Regions from separate parts of the Pseudogemmobacter sp. TB195 genome, predicted to be linked through region 2. Evidence: riboswitches for the same ligand, from Rfam matches in the RefSeq annotation. Region 2 holds a riboswitch; each other region holds the start of a gene.
What was found. Region 2 has a riboswitch for cobalamin ahead of AC4FS3_RS17125 (TonB-dependent receptor plug domain-containing protein). Riboswitches for the same ligand answer to the same signal wherever they lie in the genome.
Positions count from the first base shown of each region.

Region 1: linked by a shared signal. The riboswitch ahead of AC4FS3_RS15650 (aromatic ring-hydroxylating oxygenase subunit alpha) and the one ahead of AC4FS3_RS17125 (TonB-dependent receptor plug domain-containing protein) in region 2 are both predicted to bind cobalamin.
Region 3: linked by a shared signal. The riboswitch ahead of AC4FS3_RS14480 (TonB-dependent receptor) and the one ahead of AC4FS3_RS17125 (TonB-dependent receptor plug domain-containing protein) in region 2 are both predicted to bind cobalamin.

Region 1 is NZ_JBZEGG010000014.1:135,626-139,511, forward strand. Features, by position in the region: gene AC4FS3_RS15640 (FAD-dependent oxidoreductase) at 1-558, opposite strand, end outside; gene thiD (bifunctional hydroxymethylpyrimidine kinase/phosphomethylpyrimidine kinase) at 555-1,355, opposite strand; TPP riboswitch at 1,429-1,535, opposite strand; cobalamin riboswitch at 1,676-1,890, shown strand; gene AC4FS3_RS15650 (aromatic ring-hydroxylating oxygenase subunit alpha) at 2,018-3,268, shown strand; gene AC4FS3_RS15655 (FAD-binding oxidoreductase) at 3,271-3,886, shown strand, end outside.
Region 2 is NZ_JBZEGG010000016.1:137,049-140,934, reverse strand. Features, by position in the region: gene AC4FS3_RS17130 (ABC transporter substrate-binding protein) at 1-163, opposite strand, end outside; gene AC4FS3_RS17125 (TonB-dependent receptor plug domain-containing protein) at 163-2,061, opposite strand; cobalamin riboswitch at 2,200-2,438, opposite strand; gene AC4FS3_RS17120 (amidase) at 2,611-3,886, shown strand, end outside.
Region 3 is NZ_JBZEGG010000013.1:70,564-74,449, reverse strand. Features, by position in the region: gene AC4FS3_RS14485 (DUF6925 family protein) at 1-73, opposite strand, end outside; gene AC4FS3_RS14480 (TonB-dependent receptor) at 85-2,226, opposite strand; cobalamin riboswitch at 2,337-2,531, opposite strand; gene pdxY (pyridoxal kinase) at 2,781-3,635, shown strand; gene AC4FS3_RS14470 (diguanylate cyclase) at 3,881-3,886, opposite strand, start outside.

The DNA.
Region 1 (3,886 bases), on a different contig from region 2:
CACGCCGCGCAGATCGCCAAGACTGTCCCGAGCCGCCAGCCCCCGGCAATCGATGGTAACCGGCGCCCCTGACGGCTCGGACGTCACCACGATCCCCCGGGCCGCGAGACGGCGGGCCAGTTCGCCAAGCGCCGCGCGCGGGGCGAGATGCGCTTCGGTTCTGAAGAAGAGCCCCTCACGGAAACGGCCTGCCAGATCGGACTCAAGCTGCGCGATCCCGTCCCCGCCAATGGCCTGGTGCCCTTTGGTCAGCCGCGCAAAACGCGCCAGATCGCCCCGGTCACGCGGATCGGCCAGAACCAGCGTCCCGGCCCCGGTAACCAGCCCGGTATGGGATTGCCACCAGGCGGCCGCGCCGGCCCCAAGCCGTTCAACCGGTTCCTCTGCCGATTCCGCCTCGCAATATGGCGCCAGCATACCACCAGCCCACCAGGAACAGGCCTGCGGCCCTGGGCCGCCGGCCGGGTCAGAAATCGTGACCTCATGACCGCGCGCCGTAAGTTCGCTGGCCATCACAAGGCCCATGACACCGGCCCCGAGAATATGGACGCGGCTCATGATTGCGGCCAGAGCGCGTGGAAATGATGCACCGGCCCATGGCCGGAACCGATTTGCAGCGCATCCGCCGCCCGGATCGCCCCCTGGAGCCAGCGATGCGCCCGCGCCACCGCATCGGGGACAGCCATCCCCTGCGCCAGCCCGGCCGCAATCGCTGCGGCATAGCTGCATCCTGTGCCATGCGTATTTTTGGTCTGCTGGCGTTCTGCCGTGAACACATGGGATACAGGGCCGATCAGCAGATCGCGACACGCTGCCCCCCCGGCATGACCGCCTTTCATCAACACCCAGGCCGGCCCGAGCGACAGGAGCGCGCGCCCCTGCGCTTCCTGCGCCTCATGGCTGCTGGCCGGGGCCTCGCCCAGTAGATCTGCCGCTTCGGGCAGGTTCGGGGTCAAAACCGTCGCGAGCGGCAAAAGCGCCTCGCGCAGTGCTGCGACAGCCTCGGCCGCGAGCAACCGGTCACCGGATTTTGCCACCATCACCGGATCAACCACCAGGGCCAGATCACGCCCTTTCAGCGCCGCCGCCACGGTCGCGACCAGTTCCGGATCGCCCAGCATCCCGATCTTCACCGCACCCACGGCAAGATCATCGAACACCGCCTCCAGCTGCGCCCGGACCAGCCGCGCTGGCAGGGCCATCACCGCGGTCACCGCCCTTGTGTTCTGGGCCGTGATCGCGGTGATCACGCTGGCGCCATAGACGCGCATTGCCGCGAAACTTTTAAGATCGGCCTGAATCCCCGCGCCGCCGCCGGAATCAGACCCCGCTATGGTCAAAGCTATCGCCGTCATCATGCCCCCAATGACCGGCGAAAAGATTTGGGGAGACTGGTGCCCGGGCAGGCCGCAACGGGCCGCCAGAGACACAATCAGACCACCCGTTCCCTCCGCCGGTATGAACCGGATCAGGTTCGATGGGTTAGCCTTGCGGCCTCTCAGCCCCGGTTTCCCGGGACACCCCAACGAGTAAGTTGCCCAATCGTTAAGCGCCGCGTTTTCGTTTGGCAACCGGCAAAATCCCGCTTTCTGCGCGAATGAGGCTGCTTACAGGGCCGCTGTCTGTTCCGCTTTGCGACATGTCGCAAACAGACAATCCCGGCCGCCGCACTGTGATCAATTCAGCCTCGCAAGGTGCCGCTGGCGACAGCGGAGAATTGGGAAGCCGGTGCGGCCCTGCAAGGGGTCAAAGCCGGCGCTGCCCCCGCAACGGTAGAGGCTGAGAGGCGCGATAAGGACCACTGGGCGGAGGAGCCCGGGAAGGTATCGCGACCAGGGTTGAAAAGACCGCTCGCCAAGCCCGGAAACCAGCCTTGCACGAGATGTCGAGCCGCGGTGGGCGGCGAAGCGGCAACCGGCTCGCGGGTCCATCCCCGCGCGGGCCCTTCGCCGCCTGTTGTCCACCGCACGTCAAACCTGCCTGTGCGACCCGCCCGGGCTAACGCGAAGGACAGCAAATGCTGAGCCAGTCCGAAACCCTTTCCCGCCTGCTGGCACGCCGGAGCGGCTATGCCTTAGAGCGCGATTTATATTGTGATCCCGGGGTGTTGGAGGCCGATCTTCAACATCTTTGGTATCGTGAATGGCTCTTTGCCATTCCGGGCTGCGAGCTGGAGAAACCCGGCGCCTTTGCCACGCTGCAGATCGGCGCCTATCCGGTGGTGATCATCAAGGGCAAAGACAATCGCATCCGCGCGTTCCACAATGTCTGCCGCCATCGCGGTCAGCGGCTTTGCGCGAAGACCAATGGCGCGACCACGAACCTTGTCTGCCCCTATCACCAATGGACCTATGACCTCGAGGGCAAGCTCATTTTCGCCCGCGATATGGGCGAGGATTTCGACCCTTCGAAATTCGGGCTGAAGAAGGTGCACTGTGTCGATCTTGGCGGCATGGTCTTTATCTGCCTTGCCGAAGTGCCCCCTCCCATTTCCGACCTCGCGCCGAAGCTGATGTCGTATCTGGCCCCCTCGGGCCTTGCCGATGCAAAGGTCGCTTTCAGCTCGACCATCGTCGAAAACGGCAACTGGAAACTGGTGATCGAGAACAACCGCGAATGTTATCATTGCGGCGGCGCGCACCCGTCTTTGTGCCGGACCTATTCCGACAACCCGCGCATGACGGCGATGGAGGGGCCTGATTCGGCCTCGCCCGACATTATCGAACACTGGAAGCGCTGCGAGGCGGCCGGCCTGCCCTCGCGCTTCACCAACCATCCGCAGATGCAATGGCGGCTCGCCCGCATCCCCCTGCTGAACGGCGCCGAAAGCTATACGATGTCGACTAAGGCGGCGGTGGCGAAACGCATGGGCACCATGCCCTTCAACGATGCCGGCAGCCTTCTGTTCTTTCACTACCCGAACAGCTGGAACCATTTCCTCGGTGATCACGCCATCGTCTTCCGCATCCTGCCGATCAGCCCGACCGAGACGCAAGTGACCACGAACTGGCTGGTCCATAAGGATGCGGTCGAGGGCGTCGACTATGATCTCGAAACCCTCACCCGCGTCTGGCTCAACACCAATGACGAAGACCGCCAGGTGGTCGAGGAAAACCAGAAGGGCATTCTCTCTCCCGCCTATGAGCCCGGGCCCTATTCCCCGATCCAGGAAGAAGGGGTGATGCAATTCATCGACTGGTATGCCGGCATCATGACGGAACGCCTTGGCCCCGTTTCCGGCACCGGCCCGGCACTGGCGGCGGAATAAAAATGGGAAAGCAACAACTTAACTGGTCTGTGAAGCCCTGGGATGATGCAGAGCATCTTGAATGCGCCATGGTCGTGCCCGAGACGCCGGATACCGCCACCTTCACCTTCCGCGCGCCCTCGGGCGCCTGGTTTGACTATCAGCCGGGCCAGTTCGTGACGCTCGACCTGCCGGTTGATCCGAAAAAAGGCGCCAGGGGCAATGTCCAGCGCACCTATACGATCTCGTCTTCGCCGTCGCGTCCGCTGTCGATCTCGGTCACGGTGAAAGCCCAGGCGACGTCTGTCGGCACGCGCTGGATGCTTGATCACCTGAAGCCGGGGATGAAGATCAAGGCTTATGGCCCGGCGGGGATCTTCAGCTCGCACCGGCATCCGGCAAAGAAGCATCTCTTTATCTCGGCCGGATCGGGCATCACGCCGATGATGTCGATGACGACCTGGGCCTGGGATTCGGGCGAGATGCCCGATATCGTCTTCGTCCATGCGGCAAAGCGGCCATCCGAAATCCTGTTGCGCAAGCGGCTCGAAGGGTTTGCAGACCGTGTGCCGGGGCTGAAGCTGCGCTTTACCGTCGAGGAAAGCGACCCGTTCCAGACCTGGACCGGCTATCAGGGGC
Region 2 (3,886 bases):
AGGCCAGATGGCTGACCGAAACGAGTTGCCCCGGCGCCGCCAGCATCATTGCCAGCTGATCGGTGCACAGGTTGATCGAGACCACCCGCCCCGGAGGGAGAAGAGGGTCGGCCGCCACCGGCAGGGCCCCAAGGAGCAGGACAAGGATGGCGGCGCGCAGCATCAGAACCGGGCCTGCAGCCCGAGCCAGGCAGTGCGACCCGGCGTGCCGTAGCCATGCGAGGATTGCCAGTGTTCACCGGTCAGGTTCTCGATGCGCAATGTGGCCCCGATACTGTCACTGATCTGATAGCTGAAGGCCGCGTCCAGCAAGGTGACGTCGGGCATGTCGAGGGCGGCAAAGCTGTTCACATGCCTGTCGCGGCGTCCGGCCAGATGGCTGAGGGTAAAGCGCGCCGAGACCCGCTCGCTGATCTCAGCATCCAGCGCGAGCGCCAGATTATGGCGCGGCACCGCCGTCAGGCGCGCGCCATTCGGGTCATGCGCATCGGTATAGGTATAGGCGAGCGTGAGGCTCAGCGTGTCGCTCAGCCTGGTTTTCGCGGCCAGCTCGACGCCTTTCGACACCGAGCTTCCCGCCAGATTGCCCAGCGTTGACCAGAAGGTCGCCGGATCGGCGGCGATGCGGTCTTCGACCTCGATGCGGAACGCCGTGAAAGACAGCGACGCACCTGTCCCGAAGGCATAATCTGCGCCCAGCTCGTATGAGACGCTGGTTTCGGGATCGAGATCGGGATTACCGGTGAAGAACAGCCCCGGATAATCACCGTACAGCTCGTCAAGCGAGGGCGCGCGGAAGCCCCGCGCGACTGCGCCGCGCAGGGTCAGCCCCTCGGCGGCTGCCCAGGCAAAGGAAAGCCGCCCGGTGCCAAAGCCGCCAAAGGCCGAATGGTCATCATACCGCAGTGCCGCAGTCACATCGAAGCCTTCGCGCGGCGACCAGGCAAGCTGGCCCCAGATGCCTTTGGTATCGGTATTACCCGAGCCTCCGGGCATGGCCGAGGTTTTCGCCTCTTCACGGTTGAAATCCGCGCCATAAGACAGGGTCAGCTGGTCAGACAGCGTGCTGGTCGCCTGCCAGTCCAGCGTCAGACGCTCGCCGGCAAAGGCGCTTTTGCCGTTCTCGTCATCCATATCGCGCTTGTTGCGTGAAAAGCCGATGCCCAGCACATGCAGCGTATTGCCGGTCTCCAGCTCTGCGAAGAGGCGCAGGCCAAGATCCTGGCGGCGCATCTCATTGGGCAGATCGGTGAAAGTATCGGTATAGCCATCGCCATTCGTATCGATATAGCCGTCATAATCGCTGCGGGTTTTTTGCCAGAAAGCGGCGCCCCCCAGCGTCACCAGATCCGAGACCCGGTAGCGCGCCGAAAACGACAGCCGGCTGGCCTCGGCGCCATCCGCCTCGGTGCCCCCGTCAAAGGCCGATATCCCGTCGGTGCGGAAATGGCTGGCATTCAGGGCCAGTTCAAGCTGGTCATCCTTTTGGGTCAGCCCCCAGGCAAGGCGGGCCGAATTATGGCTGCCCCCTTCGATGCGCACCTTCTGATGCAGCCCCGGCTCTGCCCCGGACAATGTCGAGATATTGATCACCCCGGCCACGGCCGAGCCGCCCCAAAGCGCCGATTGCGACCCGCGCAGCACCTCGATCCGGGCAATATCATCGGTCATCAGCGCGCCGAAATCGGTCGAGACCTGCACGCCGGACGGATCGTCAATGCGGATCCCGTCGATATAGACCGCGATATGACGCCCGTCGAAGCCCCGGATCCGCAAGGCGGTATTGGCACCAAAACCACCCTGGCTGATCACCGAGACCCCCGGCAATGTGCCAAGAAAATCCGCCAGCCGCAGATCGGCGCTTTTGTCCAGCTCGGCGCGGTCAACCACGCTGACCGAGACGCCGGTGCGCGCAATATCGGCCCCGTAACGCAGGGCCGAGAGCGTGATCGTACCCAGTTCAATAGGGGCATCGTTCTGTGCCTGCGCGCACGCGCTGCCGGCCGCACCGGCGGCGGTCAGCGCGGTGATCACTGCCAGACGGGAAACCCTGTGAAACATCTCTCAGCCCTTTCTTCGGAGCCACCGGTCGCTGACCGCCGCCCTGATGCGTTTTCGCCGCGGGGGAAAGCCCTCCCGTTGCGCATGAACGTCACCTCTGGCGGCACTCCGCCCTCCGCCGCACGCCCCGTGCGAGGGAAAGGGTGATCAGCAGCGGCAGGTCTCCTGGCTCGCGGGTCCGGGCGAACGGCTGGCCTTCCCGGACCTGCCCCTCTGAGGCACTTCCAGTGGCATCCTCAACCGCCGCTCACCGCTTACAGTTGCGGGGGCAGCTGTGGTCCCGGATCCCTGTGCAGAAAGGACCGGCCACATTCCCTATTCTCCGGAAAACCGCGCTTTGCGGGCGCGGCGCCGGAACCGTTGCTCTGTCCTCCATGCGATCCGCCCTTGCCCTCTGTCAAGCGGCTGACGGGGCGCAGGGTTGCGGCAGTCGCCGCTTTGGTCGCCCGGGTCACATGGTTGCGGTAACAGCCGGATGCGCGGCACCTCTGGACCTTTCCCGGGCGCCGCGTCCAGACTGGCATCGGGATGAATAACGGGGAATCGCAGATGATCGGGGATCTGGGCGCACGGGATGCGACCGAACTTGCGGGGCTGGTGGCAAAGGGCGAGGTCAGCCCGGATGAGCTGCTGGATGCGGCGCTGGCCGCGGTCGGCGCCCGAAATCCGGCAATCAACGCCGTGGTGCTGGTGCAGGAAGAGGTCGCGCGCGCTGAAATCCGCGCAGGCCTTCCGCGCGGGCCGTTTCGCGGCGTGCCCTTCCTGATCAAGGATCTGGGGCTCGAGGCAAAAGGGTTGCCGTCCCTTAACGGCACGCGGCTTGGTCCGGCCAGGACCTATGCCGCCGATTGCAATATGATGGCCCGGATGCGGGCAACCGGGGTGGTGACCTTCGGGCGCACGACAAGCCCCGAAGGCGGGGTCGGCATCGCAACCGAGGCCGCCGTCTATGGCGGGCCAACCCGCAACCCCTGGAACACTGACCATACCGCCGGCGGCTCTTCGGGCGGCGCGGCGGCGGCGGTCGCGGCGGGGATCGTCGCTTTCGCGCATGGATCAGACGGCGGCGGCTCGGTCCGGGTTCCGGCCTCGAATTGCGGGCTTTTCGGCTTCAAGCCAACCCGCGCGCGGCTGCCCGACGGGCCCTGGTCCGGCGAGGGCTGGGCCGGCATGGCGATTGACGGGTTCCTGACGCGTTCCGTCCGCGACACGGCGGTGATGCTGGATGCCTGCGAGGGACCTGACCTCGGTGCCCCCTATGTCGCGCCGCCGCTGGCAAAGGGCTACGGCCAGGCAATCTCGGCCCCGCCCCGGCGGCTGCGCGTGGCGATCTGCGACACGACCTTAACCGGCGCCGCGATTGACCCGGAGGTCGCGACTGCGGTGCGGGATGCCGGGCAGCTGCTGGAAAGCCTTGGCCACCATGTGGAGCCGGCGCGGCCAAAGGCGGATATCGGGGCAATGATGCGGGCCTGGACCGATATCGTTGCGGTCGGCACCGCGCTGACGATCCGGCAAAAGCTGAAAGGCCGCGCGCTGACGGCGGATCTGGTCGAGGGTGTCGGCCGCGGCGCGGTGAAACATGCCGAGGCGCTCGGGCCGCTGCGCTATCTGGAAGCGGTCGAGGATATCCATGATTTCGGACGCGAGATGGCGTATTTCTTCCGGCCTGAAACCGGCCACGGTTACGACATCCTGCTCTCGGCCACGCTGGCCGAGCCACCGGCCAAAGTCGGGCGCTTCAGCCATGAGACCGAGGATTACGTCGATTTCCGCCTCGGGCCGGGGCGCTGTTTCGACTATTCGCCTTTTGCCGCCGTGTTCA
Region 3 (3,886 bases), on a different contig from region 2:
TCCACAAATGCCCTTCGGCGCCGAAAAGCCGGGCAAGCAACGCGAAGGTTTCATCTTGTGGGGCATCGGTCATGGCGCGAGCTTTCAGAACTTCGAGGTCAGCTGCAACTCAAACCGGCGCGGCGCACCGAGAACCACCTGACCCTTTTCGGGGTAGAGATATGCCGCATAGCTTTTGTCGAAGAGGTTCGTCACGCGCAAAGACAGGGTCGAGCTCTCGCCCGCCTGCCAGTCAAGCCCGGCATTGATCAGCGAGAAACTGCCGCGTTTCTCGGTATTGGCGTAATCATACCAGGCCTTGCCGACGAATTGCACACCCAGATGCGCAGTCCAGACATCGGCGAATTCCCAGGAGGCCCAGAGATTGGCCGAGGTTTCCGGCACGAGGAGCGGCACATTCCCCGAATAATCCACCCAGGAAAAGGTGTTGAAATCGAGGTAGGTGAAATCGTCAAACCGCGCTCTGGTGCGGGCGATATTGCCGCTGAGCCGCAGGGTATCGGTCACCCTGGCGCTGGCTGCCAGCTCGATCCCGCGCGACGATTGCTGCCCGGCCTGTTGCATCGTGAAAGACCCCGGCGCCAGCACCGGCACATTGCGCTTCACGATATCATAGGCGGTGAGCGACCATTCGGCGCGGCCATCGGCAAAGCTCTGGCGCAGCCCGATCTCGAATTGTCGCCCCGTGGTCAGGTCGAAGTCGCGGAAATTCGCGGCGTAATCCATCAGCGGCACGTTCACCGGGTCGGTGGACCAGGCCAGCTGGCCGTAAACCACCGTGGTCTCAGTCGCCGCCCAGCTGAGCGCGACCCGCGCCGATGGCGCCTTGTAGCTGGCGTCAAAGCTCGTGGCGGGGTTTGCGATGCCCTGGCGGCTCAGATCGAACCAGTCCTGGCGCAGGCCAAGGCTGAGCGCCAGCCCCTGGCCAAGCTCGGTGCGGTTTTCCAGAAAGATCGCGCGCTGGTCTAGGGTCGAGCGGTATTGCGCCACCGGGGTCAGGCCGGTGGGGAAACGGCCGGGGCGCGGGTTGAACGGATCGACCGTGACCGAGCCGAAGTTGAAGGCACTGGCATAGCTGGATTTCGAGCGGTTCAGGTCAAAGCCGATCACCGTATGGCTGTCATAGCCCGCGATCCCATGGCGCAAGCCTGCATCCAGCCGGAAGCCGGTCTGATCCTGATCCTGGTCGATGGCGACGAATTCGCCGACCGATACCGTATCGGTCACCGGATCCCATTCATAGGTTTCAGCATTGCGGAAGCTGCGGTCAGAGCCGATGCGGTACAGCACTGCCGAGACGCGGACCGCGTCCGACGGCGCCCATTCGGTTTTCAGCTGCAGCCAGTGATCGGTGAAGTCGGTCCTCGCGTCTTCAACATTGTAGTTCAGTGCCTCGGTCCCCGCGACGAGGATCCCGTTGCGCAAAGGCGTGCCATAATAGGTCATCGGCTCGCGCTTTGCGTAATCGGCGGACAGGGTGAAGGTCAGATCGGGCGTCGCCTTCCAGCTCAGCGCGGCGGTCACGGCGCCGAGACTGTCATCCGCACCGTCGATCCAGCCGTCGGATCCATCCGCGATCACCGCGATGCGGTAGGAAAGCGTATCCGAGAGCGAGCCGCCACTGTCGGCGCCAAAGCGCAGCCTGCCATCTGACCCCGCAAGCGCGGTCAGCAAATGGCGCGGCGCACCGTCAAACGGGCGTTTGGGCATCGCATTGACGAAACCGCCAATCGCGCCATGGCCATGGATCACCGAACCGCCGCCTTTCAGGACCTCGAATTCCTCGATCAGCCAGCTGTCGACCGGGAAAGAGATATTGCCGCGTCCGGGAAACTGCCTGGTGCCGTCAAACAGCATCATGACCGAACTGCTGCCCTGAAAGCCGCGCGCGGCGAAATGATTGTCGTAATTTGGCGCTCCGGTCGCGGTGACCCCGGTTGCGGTCTGCGATACGGCAGCAGTGATCGAATGGAGACCGCGTTCGGCCATGGTTTCGGTGCCGATCACCTCGACGGCAGCAGGGATGTCGCGGATTTTTTCGCCCAGCCGGCTGGCGGTGGGCGGGGTGGCGTCAAGTCCCTGGCCTGCGTCGTCATCGACCGGCAGCCAGATGGTGCCAAGGCCGATGGTGGTCTCTTCTGCCAGCGCCGGCGCAGCGGCGATGGGGGTGAGAGCGGTAAGTGTCAGCAAAAGCCGCACAGACGTGCGGCGGGAAATGGACGGCATGAATTTTACCCCGAAAGGCGTTTTGCACGTCACTGCAGACTGCAAGGAACCGACGGGCAATCACCCGCATGTCATCCTTGCCATCAGGAACCCCCGCCCGATGTGCCTGCCCGTGAATATGGCCGACGGCAGGTCTCCTGGCTCGCGGGTCAGTGGGTTTCGCGCCTTCCCAGGGTCCCTGAACCCCAGTGGCATATCGCGAAACCCTCGCCGCTCACAGTTGCGGGGGCAGCCGCAGATCGGGCGGATGCCCTGCTGCGTTCCCTCTTTCCTCCCTCGCGGGAACCGTCGCCTCTGCGCTACCCGCCGGGGTGGTGGTCTGTCAACGCCCGTTATCACGGGCGCGTTATAAGGGGGCATCCGGGACCCCTTGTGAGGAGCCTGTCCTGAGGGGCGGGGCGGGCGGTTGCCGTTCGGCCCCCCTCTTCATTTCTTTGCTGAAATTTCCCCAAAGCCCCGTGGTTTACCCCATGGCCTTTTGCGCGCGGGCGGATGTAACCTCTGCCCGCGCGCGCCGGGCCATGACCGGGATCCTGCGCAGGAAGGACATAGCCATGCAGACCCCGCCTTTCGTCATTTCGATCCAGAGCCAGGTCGTGTTCGGCCATGTCGGCAATTCGGCGGCGCTGTTTCCGCTTTGCGCGGCCGGGCTGGAGGTGGCGGCGATCCCGACGGTGGTGTTCTCGAATACCCCCGATTACCCGAGCCTGCGCGGTCGCGCGCTGCCCGAGGATTTTTTCGCCGATCTGCTTCTGGGCGCGATGGAGCGTGGGTTGCCCGAACGGGCCGATTATATCGTGACGGGCTATATCGGTTCGGCCGCGATCGCGCATCTGGCGGCGGAATTCATCGCAAAAGCGCGCGAGATCAACCCGCGACTGGTCTATCTCTGCGACCCTGTGATCGGCGATGCCGGCCCGGGGCGCTATGTGCCCGAAGCGGTGGTGGCGGTGATCCGCGACGAATTGCTGCCGCTGGCCGATCTGACCACGCCGAACCCGTTTGAGCTGTCGCTGTTGTCGGGGCAGAAGATTACGCGGCCTGAAGATCTGGCGCTGGCGCGGGCGGGGCTGAACCTGAGGCCTGGTGCGCGGGTAATTGCGACCGGATGCGTGCTGGAAGACAGCCCCGAGGGCTGTCTTGAAAGCGTTGTGATCACGCCGGACGGCGTGAGCCGTCACCCCGCGCCGCATTTGCCGCTGGCGCTGTCGGGGACCGGGGATCTGTTCGCGGCGCTGATCATTGCCGGGCTGGGGCGCGGCCGTTCCCTGGCCGATGCCGTTGTTTTTGCGCAAAAGCTCACCGGGATTGCGATGGGGGAGGCGGCGGCACTCGGACGGCAGGAGGTCATGCTGAGCAGCGCGGAATTTCTGGCGAGCCTGGCAGAGCTGGCGGCGATCCGCCGCTGACCTCGGGTACCGGGCCCGTCCGCGCTGTTCTGCCTGTGGGGATGTGGCATCGGTTTCCGCCAGCTGTCTTCCTGACCAGGGCGCAGGGGCCGCCAGCAGGTCTCCTGCACAGACAGGTGCGGCGCTGCCTGGTCTGAGGATGCGAGGGCGAGGTCTGGTGCCCGGTTTTGGCAAGGCGCTGGACGCGGGCTCTTCCGTCCGCGCCATATCACCGGGGCGCCGCAGGATGGCGGCAAGAGGTGGCGTCACAC